Natranaeroarchaeum aerophilus: one gene and its partners. The protein of the gene in region 4 binds, or shares a complex with, the protein of the main gene of each other region. Links are inferred from orthologs where the notes say so. Each region holds a gene or a part of one and is shown on either strand. Other genes may lie near its edges. The genes, in order: AArcSt11_RS03880, rpoB, AArcSt11_RS03900, AArcSt11_RS08935 and AArcSt11_RS03885.

Region 1 (2,742 bases), on a different replicon or contig from region 4:
CAGCCCGATTCAACTGGCGGGGACCGACCACATCTCCGTCATCGGCAGCAACGAGGAGGATACGATCGAGTTCTACCGAGACCTGCTCGGGATGTCGCTGGTGCTTCGCCAGCCCAACCTCGACGATCCCAACCAGACCCACCTCTTTTTCGACACCGGCGACGGGCGGATCCTCACCTTCTTCGTCGCCGACGAGCGCGAGTCGAACCCACAGCCCCACCGCCACCGGGTTGGTTCGGTGCACCACCTCTCCTTTTCGGTCGAGCCCGAGCGCTTCGTCGAGACCCGCGAGGCCCTCGAAGAGACCGGCCACGGATACAACGAGTTCGACCGCGGCATCTTCCACTCGCTCTATACGCGAGATCACAACGGACTGACCCTCGAACTCGCTACGGACAAGTTCTCGATTCCTGACGAGCGGCGCGGCGAGGTGCTTGCGACCGCCCAGCGCCTGCGCGTTGAGGACGGTGCGGAGTACGCCGAAGAACGACATCTCGAAGCCGCGCTGGAGGAGCTGGGTATCGAGAGTGAAAAGTACGAACTACCGGATGCAGACAGCGGCGTCGGTATCTGATCCGGATGCTGTCGAGCCACTTCGTCAGGACCTCGTAGAAGCGCCCGAGGCGGGATGTTGAACTCCCGGAACTTCGCTCGCGCTGCTCGCTCGTTCCGTCGTTCAAATCCCTTGGAGCCGCTCTTCCGATCTCGGGGTTCGCTCGGCGATGAAACGCCTCGCTAGGAGAAGTGAGATCGGAAGAAGCGCCCGAGGCGGGATTTGAACCCGCGTCACGACCGTGACAGGGTCATATGATAGGCCACTACACCACCCGGGCTTGCGAACGCATCCTATCGTTGCCGGGTGGTATTCTTAAGACTTTCCAAACGGTCACGGTATGCCATCGGGGGACAGCCGTGTCACGACCCCACAAACGCTTTAAAGGTTGCTCGCATAGCGGTCAGTACTGACAGCCGACAGATCCACACCCACCGACCCGCGTTTGCCCGCTCCTTCTGGGGTCCGATAGCTGTATATCCCAACCTACTTGGTAAGCCTTAATAGTCCTGCGTCGGTAAGGGCCTGTAGTATCTCGTGATAGCAGTTTCTCTCTCCGGTCAGACCCACAACACATGGTAGACGTAAGCCAACACGAACTCGTCCCCGAGCACTCAGTCGTCGACGAGGACGCACTCGACGACCTGCTCGATGAGTACGACATCGGACGTACAGACCTGCCGAAGATCAAACGGGCAGACCCAGCATTGCCCGACGACGCCGAGGTCGGCGACGTAATCAAGATCGTCCGTGACTCGCGGACGACTGACCGATCCGTAACCTATCGGATGGTGGTTGAATAATGAATCAACAGGATAGACGGACGATCTCGCGGGAGTATTTCGGAAAGGAACGGCTCGCAGAACATCACTATCGCTCGTTTAACTCCTTCCTCAATCGGGGGATGCAACAGGTCGTCGACGAGAAGGAGACGATCGACACCGATATCGGCGACAAGGAAGGCGAAGAGCCCGTCCACGTCGAACTCGGTGACGTCCGCGTCGTGACGCCGCGCGTTCGCGAGGCGGACGGCAGCGAAGAACTGCTCTACCCGCAGGAAGCCCGACTTCGCAACATCACGTACTCCGCGCCGGTCTTCATGGAGATGGAGATCGTCAAGGGCGACCCCGAAGAGGGCGAACAGCGGGTTGTCGACAGCACCGAAACGAAGGTTGGCCGGATGCCGATTATGGTCGGCTCCGAGAAGTGTAACATCGCCGGCTTCAGCGACGAGGAGCTGATCGAGATCGGCGAGGACCCCGCCGACCCCGGTGGCTACTTCATCGTCAACGGCTCCGAGCGCGTGCTGATGACCAGCGAGGACCTCGCGCCCAACAAGATCCTCGCGGAGTACGACACCAAGTACGGCGACGAGATCCAGGTCGCCAAGACGTTCAGCCAGCGCCGTGGCTACCGCGCACTCGTACTCACCGAGCGCACCCGCGATGGGCTGCTCGAAGTATCCTTCCCGTCGGTCTCGGGGAGCGTCAACTTCGTTACGCTCGTCCGTGCGCTCGGGCTCGAATCCGACGAAGAGATCGTCCACCGCGTCTCCGACGACCCGGAGATCGTGAAGTTTATGCTCGAAAACCTGGAGGCTGCCGAGGTCCAGACGACCGAGGAAGCCATCGAGACCCTCGGCGAACGCGTCGCCTCCGGGCAGGGCAAGAACTACCAGCTCAAACGCGCCAACTACGTCATCGATCGGTATCTCCTGCCGCATCTGCACGAGGAGGGCGTCGAAGAGGAAGACGTCCGGATCAACAAGGCGTACTACCTCTGTCGGATGGCGGAAGCCTGCTTCGAGCTGGCGCTGGAACGCCGTGAATCAGACGACAAGGACCACTACGCGAACAAGCGTCTGAAGGTCAGCGGCGACCTGATGAAGGATCTGTTCCGGACCGCGCTGAACAAGCTGGCACGAGACGTGAAGTACCAGCTCGAACGCGCCAACATGCGGAACCGACAGCTCTCCGTGAACACGGTCGTCCGTTCGGACGTGCTGACCGAGCGGCTCGAACATCCGATCGCGACCGGGAACTGGGTCGGCGGGCGCTCGGGCGTCTCCCAGCTGGTCGACCGAACCGACTTCATGGGTGTACTCTCACACCTGCGACGCCTGCGCTCGCCGCTTTCGCGCAGTCAGCCACACTTCGAGGCGCGGGACCTGCACGCGACCCAGTGGGGTC
Region 2 (2,869 bases), on a different replicon or contig from region 4:
CTCCCGACCTTCCTCCTCGTCGCCCTGCATCGCGGCGGAGATCAACTGTGCGTACTCGCTGGTGAGCACCTGCTGGACCTCGTAGTAGGTCGTCGGCTTCTCGTGGTTGATATCGTACTGCTGTTCGCCACAGTGGGGACAGACGTCTTTCTTTCGGGCCTGTCGAATCCCGGCTTTGGTGACGTCGTTGACGTCGTTGCTCAGCTCCTTGGTCGTCTCCAGCTCGTCGCGGAACTCCTCTTTTTCCTCCTCGGTCAGCAGTAGCTTCGAGCACTCGCGGCAGGTGCCACGGAGCAGTCGCCGGATGAGCTTCGTGAAGCCGACGTGGATAACGGGTGCGGCGAGTTCGATGTGGCCGAAGTGCCCGGGACACGAGCCCGAGTGCTGGCCACAGCTCGGACACTCCAGTCCGGGATCGATCACGCCGAGACGCGGATCCATCAGCCCCATGTCGATGGGGAAGCCGTCGTCGTCGTAGGTGTCCGCCGTGATCACTTTCGTGACGGACATATCGCGGTACGTCTCCGGGTCCATAAGCCCGAACTCGATGCCGCCGAGCTCTTTCGGTGTTTCCATGTTCATGTTAGACTGCATCCTCCAGGTTGAGTCGGGGGCGGATGCCAAGCGCCATCATCTCGTCGAGCAGTAGCTTGAACGCGTAGCTGATCTCGATCTTGTGAATGTCGCTTTCGTCCCCGGTAAGCTGGTCGTACACGCGATTCTGGTTGACGTCGTTGACGGCGACCATTCCAGTCTCCGCAGAGATGTACACCTCTTCGCGGTCGGACTCGTCGAGGAGTCGCTCCTTGAGCGTCATGGCCGCGCCGTGACCGATGAAGACGTCCCGCTCCATCTCCCCGATACGAAGTCCACCCTCACGGGCACGCCCTTCGGTCGGCTGTCGGGTGAGCACCTGCACCGGCCCACGCGAGCGGGCGTGCAGTTTGTTCGAGACCATGTGGTAGAGTTTCTGGTAGAAAATCGTCCCGACGAAGATCTCGGCCTCGATCTTCTCGCCGGAGACGCCCGAATACATGGTCTCCTTGCCCGAGGACTGGAAGCCGTGCTCTTCGAGCATATCCCGTAGATCGCCTTCGTCCTCACCGGTAAAGGGCGTCCCGTCGACCCGACGACCTTCCATCGAGCCGACCTTGCCGCCGATCATTTCGAGGATGTGTCCGACCGTCATCCGCGAGGGCAGGGCGTGCGGGTTCAACACGAGATCCGGCACGACGCCCTCCTCGGTGAAGGGCATGTCCTCCTGTGGCGCGAGGTGGCCGACAACTCCTTTCTGACCGTGACGGCTCGCGAACTTGTCGCCGAGTTCGGGGATCCGCTCGTCCCGAACCGAGACTTTCGAGAGCTTCGAGCCGTCTTCGCCTTCCATCAGGGTGACGGTGTCGACGATGCCGTCCTCGCCCGAGCGCATGGTGACGCTGGTTTCACGGCGTTTCTGCGGGCTGAGGCCGCCCATATCGTCCGGCTCTTCGAGGAACCGGGGCGGGCTGGTCTTGCCGAGCAGGACGGAGTTCTCGTCGACACGCGTCTCGGGGTTAACGAGGCCATCATCGTCGAGGTGCGTGTAGGCGTCCTCCCCACGTGCACCCCGGACATCGTCGTCGGGGATCTCGAAGCGGTCCTCCTGACCGCCGGGGTAGCGCCGTTCCTCGCCCTCGTAGGTCCGGAAGAAGTGAGAGCGAGCAAGCGCGCGCTCGACCGATCCTTTGTTCATCACGAGTGCGTCCTCGATGTTGAATCCTTCATACGACATGACGGCGACGACGAAGTTCTGTGCCGCCGGACGGTCGTCGTACCCGATCTGCTCGGTGGTCTGGGTCTTGACCATCGAGAGCTGCGGGTAATGCAGGAGATGCTGGCGCGTGTCCGGGCGGATCCGGTAGTTCGCCGAGGGGAGCCCCAGCGACTGCTTGATCATCCCCGACCCCATCGTAATCCGCGGACTGGCGTTGTGCTCGGGATACGGAATCATCCCTGCACCGATTCCGAAGATGAGCTGTGGATCGACTTCGAGGTGTGTGTGGTCTTCCTCGAGGTCCTCCTCGTCGACGGCCACGTAGATATCCTCTTCCTCCTCGGCGTCGATGAACTCGACGTAGCCCATCTCGACGAGGTCCTCGAACTCCAGTTCGCCGTCTTCGAGCGCCTGAATCTCCTCGTCGGAGATGAGCGGTTCACCGTCGTTGACGACGAGCAGGGGTCGGCGAGCGCGACCCGCGTCGGCGTTGACGATCACTTCGCGGGTGCGATCGTCGACCGAGACGTTGACCATCTCGCTGACCTCGCCGCGGCGGCGCGCTTCCCGGATCTGTTCTGCAAGCTGGTTCGGTTCGGGATGCGTGCCGACCAGACTGCCGTTGACGTATACCTTCGCTTCGCGTTCCTGTTGTTGGCTCATATTAGTCTCCCTCCACTCGTCGATCGACGCCCTCGATGCCGGGGATCCCCTCGACACCCATAGAGGCGAGTTCGCGTTTCAGCTCCTGTTCGTCCTCGACGTTCTGGGATAGCTCCATCGCCTGCGCGAAGTTCTTCACCAGCCCACAGTTCGGCCCCTCCGGCGTCTCGGAGGGACAGATACGACCCCACTGGGTCGCGTGCAGGTCCCGCGCCTCGAAGTGTGGCTGACTGCGCGAAAGCGGCGAGCGCAGGCGTCGCAGGTGTGAGAGTACACCCATGAAGTCGGTTCGGTCGACCAGCTGGGAGACGCCCGAGCGCCCGCCGACCCAGTTCCCGGTCGCGATCGGATGTTCGAGCCGCTCGGTCAGCACGTCCGAACGGACGACCGTGTTCACGGAGAGCTGTCGGTTCCGCATGTTGGCGCGTTCGAGCTGGTACTTCACGTCTCGTG
Region 3 (3,198 bases), on a different replicon or contig from region 4:
AGCTCGAAACGCAGTATGACGGCACGGTCCGGGACACCTCCGACACGGTCGTCCAGTTCGAGTTCGGCGAGGACGGCACCAGCCCGGTGCAGGTCTCCTCACACGAGGATCACGAGATCGACGTCGAATCCATCGCGGATCGGATCGTCGAGGCCGAGTTCGCCGACGACGACGAGAAACAACAGTTCATGGGTCGCGAAGAGCTACCGACGAACCTTTCCGAACACGCCGACGCCCGGCGAGTCCAGTCGCCGCCACCGGAGCCGGAACCGGCGGCCACGGAGGTGGACGATGACTGAGATACTCGAGTTCGATGTCAGCAACGACGAGGAAGCGATGGTGGAGGATACGGACCTCCCCCGCCGCCTCAAAAACAAGGTCTACGAGACGCTCGAAGCACGGGACGTGACGCTCGAACAGGCCGACGACATCATCACGGCCGTCGAGAACCGATATCTCGACACCCGGATCGATCCGCTCGATCCCGTCGGGACCGTCAGCGCCCAGTCGATCGGGGAGCCCGGTACCCAGATGAGTGTCCCTCACGACGAGCGTGTTGTCGTTCGACGTGACGGAGAGACCGATATCGTCGAGATCGGCTCGCTCGTCGATTCGATCGTCGAATCGCACGACTCGCGTACACTCGACGACCACGAAATCTCACTGGCTCCGGACACCCTCGAAACACTAAGTCTAAGTAAAGACGAACAGGTGCGCTGGAAGTCGGTCGAAGAGGTCAGTCGACACGAGACGCCGGATGAACTCCTGGAATTCGAGCTCGAATCGGGTCGGACGATCCGCGCGACGAAAGCGCACTCGTTTGTAACTCGACGTGACAACGATATCGTACCCGTCTCTGGTGACGAACTCGACGAGGGAGACTGGCTTCCGGTTGTGTCCGAGTTCGATGCAGATGGAACAGAGACAGTCGATCTTCGAGAGCACCTACCAGCCGCCGAATACTGGTACACATCAACGTTAACTGACGGCGGTGTCGAATCGATTCCCGCTGGAGAAGACCAGCTCCGAAACAAGCGCGCTGCACTCGAAGCCGACGAAATCGATGCGAACGCAGTCTATCCAGTCGGTGGAACTGTCGGCTTGCCCGAACAGTTCCCGCTCGACGAGGAGACCGGGTTCTTCATCGGTGCGTGGCTCGCCGAAGGGTCGATAGCCGATCACTATGTCTCGATCTCGAACGTCGACGAGGCGTTCCAGGACCGGGTACGGTCGTTCGCCGATCGGTTTGACCTCTCGACAAACGAGTACGAAAACGACAGCGGATACGCGTGCGGATACGACATCCGACTCAATGGGACGGTGCTTGCAGATGTCCTGCGTGCGACGTGTACCGAGAACGGCGAAAAGATCGTTCCCGGCTTCGCGTTCGGCGCAGACCAGGCGTTCGTAACGGGATTACTGAACGGGTACTTCAGTGGCGATGGGAACGTGAGTGCAAGTGCGATTCGATCCAGCTCCACCAGTGACCGGCTCACTGCCGGGGTCAGCCTGTTGCTTGGTCGTCTGGGCATCTACTCGACACTCGCAGAGCAGGACGGATCGCGAACGCTACGAGTGCCGAAAAAGCACGTCCCAACCTTTGCCGATACGATCGGTATGACCGGCCAGCGCGGTGAGGAGCTCGAAACACTTGTCGACGATATCGACAGTAATGGTCCGGACGCGACGGACCAGATCCCGAACTTCGGCAATACGCTCAGAACAATGGCATCCGAGGCCGGAATTCCGAGTCGACAGATCAACGCGGCCTCGAACCGGCAGCGTATCGGTCGCACTCGGCTCGAACGACTCGTTCAAGAAGCCGAAGAAAGTGGCGTCACTGACGATGCCCTGAGCGAACTAAAACAGGCAGTCGAAGGCGATGTTGTCTGGGATCGCATCGAATCGATCGAAACGGTCACCAGCGAGCACGAATACGTGTACGACTTCTCCGTGGAAGGGCTGGAGACGTTCACGACCGCAGAGGGTGTCGTCACACACAACACGATGAACACCTTCCACTACGCGGGTGTCGCGGAGATCGACGTGACCCAGGGACTGCCGCGATTGATCGAACTCGTCGACGCGCGAAAGGAGCCCGACACGCCGACGATGACGGTCCACCTGGAAGACGAGTACGCCGACGACCGCGAAAAGGCCCACGAGGTCGTCTGGAAGCTCGAAGCGACGAAGATCCTCGCGCTCGGCGACGTCTCGACGAACGTCGCGGACATGCGCGTCCGGATCGACCTCAACGAGGACACCCTCGAAGAGCGGATGATCGATCCCGAGGGAGTCGCCGACACGATCGAGGCGAACCTCGGTGTGAAAACGGTTCAGGAGGGACCTGTCATCAAGTTCGGCCCGGAAGAGCCGAGCTACCGTGATCTACTCCAGCTCGTCGAGGAGCTGCGAGAGATCACCTTCAAGGGGATCGAAGAGATCTCCCGTGTGGTGATCCGCAAAGAAGAGACCGAGGACGGCGAGGAGTTCGTCCTATACACCGAGGGGTCGGCCTTTGGCGACACACTCGCGATCGAGGGCGTCGATTCGTCACGGGTCACAACCAACAACATCCACGAGGTGTACCGACAGCTCGGCGTCGAGGCCGCCCGCGAATCTATCATCAACGAGACGATGGACACGCTCGAAGAGCAGGGGCTCGATGACGTGAACGTCCGGCACCTCATGCTGGTTGCAGACATCATGACGAATCCGGGGACGATCGAGTCGATCGGTCGTCACGGGATCTCGGGGAACAAGGACAGCGTGCTCGCCCGTGCGGCGTTCGAGGTGACGGTCAATCACCTGCTTGACGCCGCGATCCACGGCGAGGTCGACGATCTCGATGGCGTTACCGAGAACGTCATCGTCGGCAAGCCGATCAAACTTGGGACCGGCGACGTCGACCTCCGGATGGGATCGCTGGGTCCGGACGCCGAGTCGAGTTCGGACTGATGACAGTCACTCTGTCGGACGCCGCACGCCAGTATCTGGTCGCGTTCGAGGACGCGACCGGCGCGGAAGCCAGAGACTGTGTCGTCGAGGACGAGCGCGTACTGATCCTCGTGGCGACCGGCGACATGGCACAGGCGATCGGCCCCGGCGGGGAGACGGTTCGGAAGGCGGAAGCCCGAATCGGCAAGGACGTCAAGCTCGTCGAAGACGCCCCGACCGCCGAGGCGTTCGTGGCGAACG
Region 4 (2,871 bases):
CGGTGGCGGCGAAAACGCCTCACGGGGAACTGTCTCGACGATCTCGATATCGGCGTAATGCTGGGCGCTCACGGAGAGGCGGCCGTACTCGTCAGTGCCCGCCGCGGCCGCCATCCGCTCGGCGAACTCCCGCTGAAACATGAGGACGGTCGGCTTTGCCCGCGGCAACAGCCGAAAGGCGAACTCGCTGGACGCGCCGTACGGAAGGTTCGAGACGGACGCGGTGTACTCGGGGAATTCGACGTTCAGCGCGTCCCCCTCGATCACCGTTAGCCGACCCGCATCGATCTCGTCGGCGAACTCCTGGCGGAGAAACGATACGAGCTTACCGTCCTGTTCGATCGCAGTAACGTGATCGGCGACTGCGAGCAACCGGTCGGTGAGCGCGCCAGTTCCGGCACCGATTTCGAGGATGTGGCTACGGTCGGTGTCGGCATCGAGATGCTCGGGCACTCGATCGAGCACGCGATCGTCGATCAGAAAGTGCTGGTCGCGGTCGGGGTTCCCCCGGACGCCTGCCCGCGCGAGCAACCCATCAGGATCTCTCATTGGTTCGACCGGTATGGCACCCGTGCGTGTAAACGCATTGGCTTGTGATCGAGCGGGACGTCCCGTCGGAAAAAGCGTTGTGGCCGCGCATAGTGTTTACTCTCGTCATTTACGGTCGATCGTCGGACCGGTACGGACGATCACCGGTAACCAGTGAGAGTAAACACTATCAGTCGTCGCCACCGACGAACCGCCGGTACTTCAGGTCGTCCTCGCGGAGTTCTTCGATGATCCGCTCGACGATCACACCCTCTGGATCGTGGAGGCCGCTGACACGCTCTTCGACCTCCTCGAAGCTCTCGAACGGTTTTCGCTTTCGCTCGTCGAGGATCGTGTTTCGGAGCTTCTTCCCGATCCCCGGAAGCAAGTTCAGCTGGTGGAGTCGGAGGGTGATCGGCTGTGCGTCGTTGTAGAAATCGACGAACCGCCCTTCGTTTGCCTCGACGATCTCTTCGACGACGTAGTCGAGTTCGGACGTCGCACCGCTGGAAAGGTCCTCGTACTCCACGGTCCGGAGCTGCTGGATGGATCTCCGTTCCTCGGCGGGGGAGACGACGATCCGATCACCGATACTCACGTCGGCCTCGTCCTCGAAGAGGAGCTCGTAGAGATAGAAGTCCCGCTCGCCGAGGGCGTACGCTGCCGAGGGCGTCTCGTACTGTGGTCGATCGTCACCTGGCAAACCGTGTGGCAGGTGATCGAGTACGACCGCGTGACGTAACGTCGACTCGTCGCCAGTGGCGTCGCTCATCGTACGTAGGTGTAAGGCGACCTGTCACTTAAAGAGTCGGCACATCAGGCGTACTTCGCGACAATGTCGAGAATGGTATCGAGTTCGTCGCCAGAAAGCGAGTATCGCTCCTTTGCGTACACCGTTCGGAGTTCGTCGCGGTCCTGTGGAAGCAGGTTGGTGATCTTGTATGCCGTCGACTCGTCGACCTTGTCGAGTTCCTGAAGCTCCGTGACGAGTTCGCGTGACTCCTCGGGTTCGAGCACGGCAAACCGATTGGCGTGCTCGATCGCCCGTGCCAGCTCGTAGCGCATCTCCCGGTCCGGATCCTCGGCGCGCTCCGCTTCGACCTCGGAAAGCAGTTCCTTGGTCTCGGAGACGGTGAGATACTCCTCGCTGATCTTCTCTTTGAAGATCGTCATCGCTTACTCCTGGGCCGACAGGTGTGCTGGGTTCGCGAGCAGGGTCTTCGATTTACCCTTGTCGCTGATCTCGACCTGGAACGAGCGACCCTGCTTGCCGACGACGGTTCCAGTGTGGCCGTTGAATCGCGGGTGGAACCGACCTTTTGGGGTGCTGGGGTCGATCGCGAGGTGGACCTTCTGGCCCTCGTCGAATTCTTGAATCGAGCGCTGTGGCGGCGACGCGCCGCGGTCACGCGGACTGTTCGACAGCTTGTTCCGGGTTCCTTGGCGGGGTCCTTTGGAGTTTGGCATAGTCGTATCCCGGCCTAGACCGCTTGGCGTAATAAAAGGTGCGTTCCCGTCCCGCGAGCCCGCGTGCGAACTGCTCCCAATGGCTTCGCAATGCTTTTCGCCCGACACGAACTCTACGTAGACATATGGACGAAGACGCTGTCCGCGATCTCCTTCGGGAGGTCGAAGACCCGGATCTGGACGACGACATCGTCTCGTTGAACCTCGTCAACGGGATCGAACTCGACGGTAAGTCAGTACACGTCTCGCTCGCGCTGGGTGCGCCGTACTCGCCGACCGAGACCGCGATCGCCGACGAAGTACGACAGGTGCTCGGTGACGCGGGACTGGAGGTCGACCTCTCCGCGAACGTCGACGAGGGGATCAGTGCCGATGAGCAGGTGTTCCCCGGCGTCGAGAACGTCATCGCGGTCGCCTCCGGCAAGGGCGGCGTCGGCAAGAGCACCGTCGCGGTGAACCTCGCTGCCGGACTCGCCGATATGGGCGCTCGCGTTGGCCTCTTCGACGCCGACATCTACGGCCCGAACGTGCCGCGGATGGTCGACGCCGACGAGCCCCCACAGGCGACCGAAGACGAGACGCTCGTCCCACCCGAGCAGTACGGCATGAAGCTGATGAGCATGGCCTTCCTCGTCGGCGAGGACGACCCGGTCATCTGGCGGGGACCGATGGTTCACAAAGTGCTTACCCAGCTCTGGGAGGATGTCGAGTGGGGCCAGCTCGATTACATGGTGATCGACCTGCCGCCAGGAACCGGCGACACCCAGCTTACCCTGCTCCAGACGGTCCCGGTCACCGGCGCAGTGATCGTCACGACGCCCCAGGATGTCGCGCTCGACGACGCGCGGAAGGGTCTGGAGATGTTCGGCAAACACG
Region 5 (2,882 bases), on a different replicon or contig from region 4:
AAGCGCGCGCTCGACCGATCCTTTGTTCATCACGAGTGCGTCCTCGATGTTGAATCCTTCATACGACATGACGGCGACGACGAAGTTCTGTGCCGCCGGACGGTCGTCGTACCCGATCTGCTCGGTGGTCTGGGTCTTGACCATCGAGAGCTGCGGGTAATGCAGGAGATGCTGGCGCGTGTCCGGGCGGATCCGGTAGTTCGCCGAGGGGAGCCCCAGCGACTGCTTGATCATCCCCGACCCCATCGTAATCCGCGGACTGGCGTTGTGCTCGGGATACGGAATCATCCCTGCACCGATTCCGAAGATGAGCTGTGGATCGACTTCGAGGTGTGTGTGGTCTTCCTCGAGGTCCTCCTCGTCGACGGCCACGTAGATATCCTCTTCCTCCTCGGCGTCGATGAACTCGACGTAGCCCATCTCGACGAGGTCCTCGAACTCCAGTTCGCCGTCTTCGAGCGCCTGAATCTCCTCGTCGGAGATGAGCGGTTCACCGTCGTTGACGACGAGCAGGGGTCGGCGAGCGCGACCCGCGTCGGCGTTGACGATCACTTCGCGGGTGCGATCGTCGACCGAGACGTTGACCATCTCGCTGACCTCGCCGCGGCGGCGCGCTTCCCGGATCTGTTCTGCAAGCTGGTTCGGTTCGGGATGCGTGCCGACCAGACTGCCGTTGACGTATACCTTCGCTTCGCGTTCCTGTTGTTGGCTCATATTAGTCTCCCTCCACTCGTCGATCGACGCCCTCGATGCCGGGGATCCCCTCGACACCCATAGAGGCGAGTTCGCGTTTCAGCTCCTGTTCGTCCTCGACGTTCTGGGATAGCTCCATCGCCTGCGCGAAGTTCTTCACCAGCCCACAGTTCGGCCCCTCCGGCGTCTCGGAGGGACAGATACGACCCCACTGGGTCGCGTGCAGGTCCCGCGCCTCGAAGTGTGGCTGACTGCGCGAAAGCGGCGAGCGCAGGCGTCGCAGGTGTGAGAGTACACCCATGAAGTCGGTTCGGTCGACCAGCTGGGAGACGCCCGAGCGCCCGCCGACCCAGTTCCCGGTCGCGATCGGATGTTCGAGCCGCTCGGTCAGCACGTCCGAACGGACGACCGTGTTCACGGAGAGCTGTCGGTTCCGCATGTTGGCGCGTTCGAGCTGGTACTTCACGTCTCGTGCCAGCTTGTTCAGCGCGGTCCGGAACAGATCCTTCATCAGGTCGCCGCTGACCTTCAGACGCTTGTTCGCGTAGTGGTCCTTGTCGTCTGATTCACGGCGTTCCAGCGCCAGCTCGAAGCAGGCTTCCGCCATCCGACAGAGGTAGTACGCCTTGTTGATCCGGACGTCTTCCTCTTCGACGCCCTCCTCGTGCAGATGCGGCAGGAGATACCGATCGATGACGTAGTTGGCGCGTTTGAGCTGGTAGTTCTTGCCCTGCCCGGAGGCGACGCGTTCGCCGAGGGTCTCGATGGCTTCCTCGGTCGTCTGGACCTCGGCAGCCTCCAGGTTTTCGAGCATAAACTTCACGATCTCCGGGTCGTCGGAGACGCGGTGGACGATCTCTTCGTCGGATTCGAGCCCGAGCGCACGGACGAGCGTAACGAAGTTGACGCTCCCCGAGACCGACGGGAAGGATACTTCGAGCAGCCCATCGCGGGTGCGCTCGGTGAGTACGAGTGCGCGGTAGCCACGGCGCTGGCTGAACGTCTTGGCGACCTGGATCTCGTCGCCGTACTTGGTGTCGTACTCCGCGAGGATCTTGTTGGGCGCGAGGTCCTCGCTGGTCATCAGCACGCGCTCGGAGCCGTTGACGATGAAGTAGCCACCGGGGTCGGCGGGGTCCTCGCCGATCTCGATCAGCTCCTCGTCGCTGAAGCCGGCGATGTTACACTTCTCGGAGCCGACCATAATCGGCATCCGGCCAACCTTCGTTTCGGTGCTGTCGACAACCCGCTGTTCGCCCTCTTCGGGGTCGCCCTTGACGATCTCCATCTCCATGAAGACCGGCGCGGAGTACGTGATGTTGCGAAGTCGGGCTTCCTGCGGGTAGAGCAGTTCTTCGCTGCCGTCCGCCTCGCGAACGCGCGGCGTCACGACGCGGACGTCACCGAGTTCGACGTGGACGGGCTCTTCGCCTTCCTTGTCGCCGATATCGGTGTCGATCGTCTCCTTCTCGTCGACGACCTGTTGCATCCCCCGATTGAGGAAGGAGTTAAACGAGCGATAGTGATGTTCTGCGAGCCGTTCCTTTCCGAAATACTCCCGCGAGATCGTCCGTCTATCCTGTTGATTCATTATTCAACCACCATCCGATAGGTTACGGATCGGTCAGTCGTCCGCGAGTCACGGACGATCTTGATTACGTCGCCGACCTCGGCGTCGTCGGGCAATGCTGGGTCTGCCCGTTTGATCTTCGGCAGGTCTGTACGTCCGATGTCGTACTCATCGAGCAGGTCGTCGAGTGCGTCCTCGTCGACGACTGAGTGCTCGGGGACGAGTTCGTGTTGGCTTACGTCTACCATGTGTTGTGGGTCTGACCGGAGAGAGAAACTGCTATCACGAGATACTACAGGCCCTTACCGACGCAGGACTATTAAGGCTTACCAAGTAGGTTGGGATATACAGCTATCGGACCCCAGAAGGAGCGGGCAAACGCGGGTCGGTGGGTGTGGATCTGTCGGCTGTCAGTACTGACCGCTATGCGAGCAACCTTTAAAGCGTTTGTGGGGTCGTGACACGGCTGTCCCCCGATGGCATACCGTGACCGTTTGGAAAGTCTTAAGAATACCACCCGGCAACGATAGGATGCGTTCGCAAGCCCGGGTGGTGTAGTGGCCTATCATATGACCCTGTCACGGTCGTGACGCGGGTTCAAATCCCGCCTCGGGCGCTT

Evidence for each region.
Region 1: AArcSt11_RS08935 (region 4) and AArcSt11_RS03880 share a complex: the UniProt entries of both Methanocaldococcus jannaschii proteins name them as parts of the RNA polymerase complex. The link is inferred for Natranaeroarchaeum aerophilus from one-to-one orthologs.
Region 2: AArcSt11_RS08935 (region 4) and rpoB share a complex: the UniProt entries of both Methanocaldococcus jannaschii proteins name them as parts of the RNA polymerase complex. The link is inferred for Natranaeroarchaeum aerophilus from one-to-one orthologs.
Region 3: AArcSt11_RS08935 (region 4) and AArcSt11_RS03900 share a complex: the UniProt entries of both Methanocaldococcus jannaschii proteins name them as parts of the RNA polymerase complex. The link is inferred for Natranaeroarchaeum aerophilus from one-to-one orthologs.
Region 5: AArcSt11_RS08935 (region 4) and AArcSt11_RS03885 share a complex: the UniProt entries of both Methanocaldococcus jannaschii proteins name them as parts of the RNA polymerase complex. The link is inferred for Natranaeroarchaeum aerophilus from one-to-one orthologs.

What each region holds. Positions count from the first base shown.
Region 1 is NZ_JAKRVY010000001.1:750,885-753,626, forward strand. What follows is about bases 41-2,742. They hold AArcSt11_RS03880 (DNA-directed RNA polymerase subunit H), read left to right. Parts: upstream 41-1,128; coding sequence 1,129-1,356; downstream 1,357-2,742. Other genes in these bases: AArcSt11_RS03870 (VOC family protein), read left to right, coding at 41-574; AArcSt11_RS03885 (DNA-directed RNA polymerase subunit B''), read left to right, coding at 1,356-2,742. Also shown: more of AArcSt11_RS03870, read left to right, coding at 1-40. UniProt on the Methanocaldococcus jannaschii protein: DNA-dependent RNA polymerase (RNAP) catalyzes the transcription of DNA into RNA using the four ribonucleoside triphosphates as substrates.
Region 2 is NZ_JAKRVY010000001.1:753,357-756,225, reverse strand. It holds rpoB (DNA-directed RNA polymerase subunit B), read right to left. Parts: upstream 2,417-2,869; coding sequence 584-2,416; downstream 1-583. Other genes in the region: AArcSt11_RS03885 (DNA-directed RNA polymerase subunit B''), read right to left, coding at 2,418-2,869; AArcSt11_RS03895 (DNA-directed RNA polymerase subunit A'), read right to left, coding at 1-582. UniProt on the Methanocaldococcus jannaschii protein: DNA-dependent RNA polymerase (RNAP) catalyzes the transcription of DNA into RNA using the four ribonucleoside triphosphates as substrates. The Rpo2 subunit (Rpo2N and Rpo2C in this organism) is implicated in DNA promoter recognition and in nucleotide binding.
Region 3 is NZ_JAKRVY010000001.1:758,294-761,491, forward strand. What follows is about bases 1-3,158. They hold AArcSt11_RS03900 (DNA-directed RNA polymerase subunit A''), read left to right. Parts: upstream 1-336; coding sequence 337-2,958; downstream 2,959-3,158. Other genes in these bases: AArcSt11_RS03895 (DNA-directed RNA polymerase subunit A'), read left to right, coding at 1-299; AArcSt11_RS03905 (NusA-like transcription termination signal-binding factor), read left to right, coding at 2,958-3,158. In the rest of the region: more of AArcSt11_RS03905, read left to right, coding at 3,159-3,198. UniProt on the Methanocaldococcus jannaschii protein: DNA-dependent RNA polymerase (RNAP) catalyzes the transcription of DNA into RNA using the four ribonucleoside triphosphates as substrates. Forms part of the jaw domain.
Region 4 is NZ_JAKRVY010000004.1:72,708-75,578, reverse strand. Bases 24-2,854 are described here. They hold AArcSt11_RS08935 (RNA polymerase Rpb4 family protein), read right to left. Parts: upstream 1,702-2,854; coding sequence 1,345-1,701; downstream 24-1,344. Other genes in these bases: AArcSt11_RS08925 (Mrp/NBP35 family ATP-binding protein), read left to right, coding at 2,121-2,854; AArcSt11_RS08930 (50S ribosomal protein L21e), read right to left, coding at 1,705-1,995; AArcSt11_RS08940 (DUF655 domain-containing protein), read right to left, coding at 719-1,300; AArcSt11_RS08945 (16S ribosomal RNA methyltransferase A), read right to left, coding at 24-549. Outside these bases: more of AArcSt11_RS08945, read right to left, coding at 1-23; more of AArcSt11_RS08925, read left to right, coding at 2,855-2,871. UniProt on the Methanocaldococcus jannaschii protein: DNA-dependent RNA polymerase (RNAP) catalyzes the transcription of DNA into RNA using the four ribonucleoside triphosphates as substrates. This subunit is less well bound than the others.
Region 5 is NZ_JAKRVY010000001.1:751,642-754,523, reverse strand. It holds AArcSt11_RS03885 (DNA-directed RNA polymerase subunit B''), read right to left. Parts: upstream 2,285-2,882; coding sequence 716-2,284; downstream 1-715. Other genes in the region: AArcSt11_RS03880 (DNA-directed RNA polymerase subunit H), read right to left, coding at 2,284-2,511; rpoB (DNA-directed RNA polymerase subunit B), read right to left, coding at 1-714. UniProt on the Methanocaldococcus jannaschii protein: DNA-dependent RNA polymerase (RNAP) catalyzes the transcription of DNA into RNA using the four ribonucleoside triphosphates as substrates. The Rpo2 subunit (Rpo2N and Rpo2C in this organism) is implicated in DNA promoter recognition and in nucleotide binding.